DNA from 2 places in the Caballeronia sp. 11_S32 genome. Region 1 is predicted to be linked to the other one. Evidence: riboswitches for the same ligand, from Rfam matches in the RefSeq annotation. Region 1 holds a riboswitch; the other holds the start of a gene.

What was found. A riboswitch is a leader RNA that binds a small molecule or an ion and turns the genes downstream of it on or off. The one in region 1 is predicted to bind thiamine pyrophosphate.
Region 2: it holds a riboswitch for thiamine pyrophosphate, as region 1 does, so the genes downstream of both, AC1Z32_RS11905 (FAD-dependent oxidoreductase) here and thiC (phosphomethylpyrimidine synthase ThiC) in region 1, are expected to answer to the same signal.

The regions. Positions count from the first base shown of each region.
Region 1 covers NZ_JBXOWH010000003.1:1,528,422-1,530,618, forward strand. Annotated here, with positions in the region: gene thiC (phosphomethylpyrimidine synthase ThiC) at 1-1,250, opposite strand, end outside; TPP riboswitch at 1,410-1,552, opposite strand; gene AC1Z32_RS18695 (EamA family transporter) at 1,798-2,197, shown strand, end outside.
Region 2 covers NZ_JBXOWH010000003.1:88,319-90,515, reverse strand. Annotated here, with positions in the region: gene AC1Z32_RS11910 (ABC transporter ATP-binding protein/permease) at 1-482, opposite strand, end outside; TPP riboswitch at 712-836, shown strand; gene AC1Z32_RS11905 (FAD-dependent oxidoreductase) at 1,001-2,155, shown strand; gene thiS (sulfur carrier protein ThiS) at 2,171-2,197, shown strand, end outside.

The sequences.
Region 1 (2,197 bases):
GCTTCGTCGTTGGCGTCGTAGATGGAGCCGGGGCGCAGGCCGTCGCCGAGCGAGAACGAGACATCGTATTGCTTCATGATTTCGCAGATGTCTTCGAAGTGCTCGTAGATGAAGCTTTCCTTGTGATGCGCGAGGCACCACTTCGCCATGATCGAGCCGCCGCGCGACACGATGCCCGTCATGCGGTTCGCCGTCAGCGGCACGTATTGCAGACGCACGCCCGCGTGGATCGTGAAGTAGTCGACGCCTTGCTCGGCCTGCTCGATGAGCGTGTCGCGGAAGATTTCCCACGTCAGGTCTTCGGCCTTGCCGTTCACCTTTTCGAGCGCCTGATAGATCGGCACCGTGCCGATGGGCACCGGCGAATTGCGGATGATCCACTCGCGCGTTTCGTGGATGTGCTTGCCGGTCGAGAGATCCATGACCGTGTCGCCGCCCCAGCGGATCGCCCAGGTCATCTTGTCGACTTCCTCGCCGATGGACGACGTCACCGCCGAATTGCCGATGTTCGCGTTGATTTTCACGAGGAAGTTGCGGCCGATGATCATCGGTTCGCTTTCCGGGTGATTGATGTTCGCGGGGATGATCGCGCGGCCGCGCGCCACTTCCTCGCGCACGAACTCGGGCGTGATCTCCTTCAGCGCGTCCTTGCCGAACGCGGCGGCGCCGAACGCCTGGCCGGGATGCTGGCGGCCCATCATCGCCGCGAGCTTTTCGCCATTCGGGCCGCTGGCCTTGAGGCTTTCGAGATACTCGGCACGGCGCTGGTTCTCGCGGATCGCGATGTACTCCATTTCCGGCGTGATGATGCCTTGCCGCGCGTAGTGCATCTGCGAGACGTTCTTGCCCGCGATCGCGCGGCGCGGCTTGCGGTGCAGGCCGGGAAAGCGCAGTTCTGCGGTTTTCGCGTCGGCGGCGCGCTCGCGGCCGAATTCGCTGGAAAGACCCGCGAGTTCCTCCGTGTCGCCGCGCTTCTCGATCCACGCGCCGCGCAGCGCGGGCAGCCCCGAGCGGATGTCGATCTTCGCATCCGGGTCCGTGTACGGGCCGGACGTGTCGTAGACAAAGACGGGCGGATTCTTCTCGCCGCCGAAGCCGTCGGGGGTGTCGGACTGCGTGATCTCGCGCATCGGAACGCGAATGTCGGGCGTCGAGCCTTCGACATAGACCTTGCGCGAATTCGGCAGCGGCGCGATGGCGGCGGCGTCGACGACGGCGTTCTCGGACAGGAACTTCGGGTTGGCATTCATGTGCTGTCTCTCCTGTGTCGACATACAGAGTAGTAGTGGGACCGTTATATCCGGGCCCGACGCGAACGAACGCCGTCGAGCTCGGCTGATTCAGGAGCTAAACAGGGAGGAACGAGATGGAAAGGTACGGGTTCTGAAGAAGTGGCCGGATGCTGCAAGCCGTGGAACCCGAACGCTTCCCTGCGCTGGCATTATCCAGATCAGGTTCAAAGGGTATTTCTCACCCACGCCACACGAAGCGATCCAGTTCGATGAAAGCCGATTGGATCGCGATGTGCAACGCAGGACCCCCGCGTTAGCAGCCGCCACATTACACCGCGGCGTGGTGTCTTGGCAACCATTCGCGAAATCCTTCTATCGTGCATCGGCGCTTACTGCATAATGTCGGGCGCCGCGGCTTTCCGGGTTTTCCCCGAGAGAGGGTGCGGTCCGTCCTCGCGCAATCGCACTTCTCCGTTCCGCCATGTCGTTCAGTCTGGTATCTGCCGCAGCGTCTTTCCCGGTCTTTCTCGCAGTCGTCCGGCACGCAGCCGTCGCGGAGTAATGCATGTCCGCTCTTCCGCCGCCGCGTTTGCCGTTCAGCTTTCCCGACCGTTTTCCGTTTCGCGCGCCGCGCTCCTTCAAAGGGCAGGTCGCGCTTGCGCTCGCGGTCGTTTATCTCGTGTGGGGATCGACGTATCTCGGCATCCATCTCTCGCTCGAGTCGTTTCCGCCGCTCATGCTCGGCGGTCTGCGCAACCTGTTCGCCGGCATCGGGCTGTTCGCTATCGCCGTGCATCGCAAGGCGGTGTGGCCCAGCGCGCGGGAAATTCGTAACGCGGCCATCGTCGGCACTTTGCTGGAGGGCCTGTCGAGCGGGATGATGGCCTACGGCATGCGCACGGTGGGAACCGGCACGGCCGCCGTGATGGTGGCGACCGTGCCGCTCTTCGCGACGATCTTCACCG
Region 2 (2,197 bases), 1.4 Mb from region 1:
GTCGAGAGCAGATCGAGAGACAGCGAAAGGGTCGTCGTCGCGAAGGACTGGAGGTCGTCCGAGATACGCTGGTCGGGGTTGTCGGCGAGGCGGTCGCGCTCGATGCGGTAGAACGCCTTGTCGCCGAGCCATTGCTCCAGAAACCTGTTGGTGAGCCACTGCCGCCAGCGGAACGCGAGCATCTGCCGCAGATAGCGTCCGTACACCGCGAGCAGGATGTACGCGAACGCGAGGCCGGTGAAGATCAGCAGCAGATGTGGAAAGTCCTTGACGTTCTTGTTCTGCAGCGCGTTGTAGAAGTCGGCGTTCCAGCTGTTGAGGCGGACGTTGATCCACACGACCGTCATGTTGATCGCGATGATCGCGACGAGCAGCCCCCACGCGACGCCGCGCTCCTCCGACACCCAGTAGGGCTTGATGAGGCTCCACGCCGAAACTTGGTCGGCCTTCTGCTGCGTATTTTCGATGCGAGTGTTGGTCATGAGCTTCCTGCTGAAGCGCCTCGAGGCGCCCGAAGGCGACGTCCGCGGCCAGGCTGCGCGCGGCCTTTTCGGTCCGTAAATTCTTCCGGGGTTCTCTTAACGCTCACTTAATTTCGCGCGATCGTTCGCTGAACCATGTTCGCGGCATTGTGCCAGAGTGCCGCCGGGCGCGATAAAAGCCGGGCAATCCCCGTTTGCAGCGGGTTCCGCTTTCATGCTTTAATGATCCTCGACGAAACAGGGGTGCTTCGCGCGCATCGGCGGCCGGAACGGCCATCAGCGCGGCGAGGCTGAGAGAGACCCTTTGCACCCGATCCGGGTAATACCGGCGAGGGAAGTTTCCGGAGATCGCGCGACACCTGGCGCCCCTCCAGTCTCTTCCGTATCTTCATTCCGCCCGGCGCGTTTCATTGAAGCCGGGCCGGTCTCTCCGCTGATTTCGTCCTTGTGATGTGGCGCCGCGCCGGCACGGTCGAGATCGCGTACTTCGTCTCCTCGTGCAGTGCCTTGCCACGGCTATGGGAGACATCGAATTGAACAGGATCGAACAGGGCGCCGCGCGCCGGCCCGATTTCGCCGTCGTCGGCGGCGGGCTCGTCGGGCGGCTCGTCGCGTGGCAGCTCGCGGGCGCGGGTCATGACGTCGCGCTCTACGAACGCGGCGACGCAGCGGGCACGCAATCGGCGGCATGGGTCGCCGCGGCGATGCTCGCGCCGCTCGCGGAGGCGGCGAGCGCAGAGCCGCTCGTCGTCGGGCTCGGGGCGGCGTCGCTCGAGCGCTGGCCGCGCCTCATCGCGCAACTGCCCGAACCGGTGTTCTTCCAGCGCCACGGCACGCTGGTCGTCTGGCATGGCGCCGATCGCGCCGAGGCGCCGCTCTTCGAGCGCCGCTTGCGCGCCAATTCGCCCGCCGATCTGCTCGATGGCGGATTCGTCAAGCTCGCGGGCGCGCAGGTCGCACAAGCCGAACCCGCGCTCGGGACGCGCTTCGCGCAGGGCTGGCTGCTGCCGAACGAGGGACAGCTCGACAACCGCCAGGCGCTGAGCGCGCTCGCGGCCGGACTCGCCGCGCGCGGCGTGCGCACGCACTGGAACACGCCCGTCGATGCGATGCCGGATGCGCGCTGGATCATCGATTGCCGCGGGCTGGGCGGCAAGCCCGCGTGGCCCGCGCTGCGCGGCATTCGCGGCGAAGTCGCGCGCGTGCATGCGCCGGGCATCGGGCTTTCGCGGCCGGTGCGGCTGCTGCATCCGCGCTATCCGCTCTACATCGCACCGAAGGAAAACGATCTGTACGTGATCGGCGCAACGGAAGTGGAAGGCGAGGACATGTCGCCCGTGAGCGTGCGCTCGGCGCTCGAACTGCTGAGCGCCGCGTTCGCGGTGCATCCGGGCTTCGGCGAGGCGCGCATCCTCGAACTGAATTCGCATTGCCGGCCGACCTTGCCGGATCATCGCCCGGCCATCGTCTGGGACGGGGCGCGGACCTTGCGCGTGAACGGCCTGTACCGGCACGGCTTCATGATCGCGCCGGAAGTCGCCGATACCGCGTGCCGCCTGGCCGAAGCGCTCGTGTCGGGCGAGATCGCCGATCACGATGCATTCGCGCAGTTCCGCGAAGCCGCGCGCTGGCCCGAACTGCTCCACGACGAAACCGCGGTCGCCGCGCTCTAGTCAACAGGAAAAAGCATGAACATCCACATCAATCAACGCGTC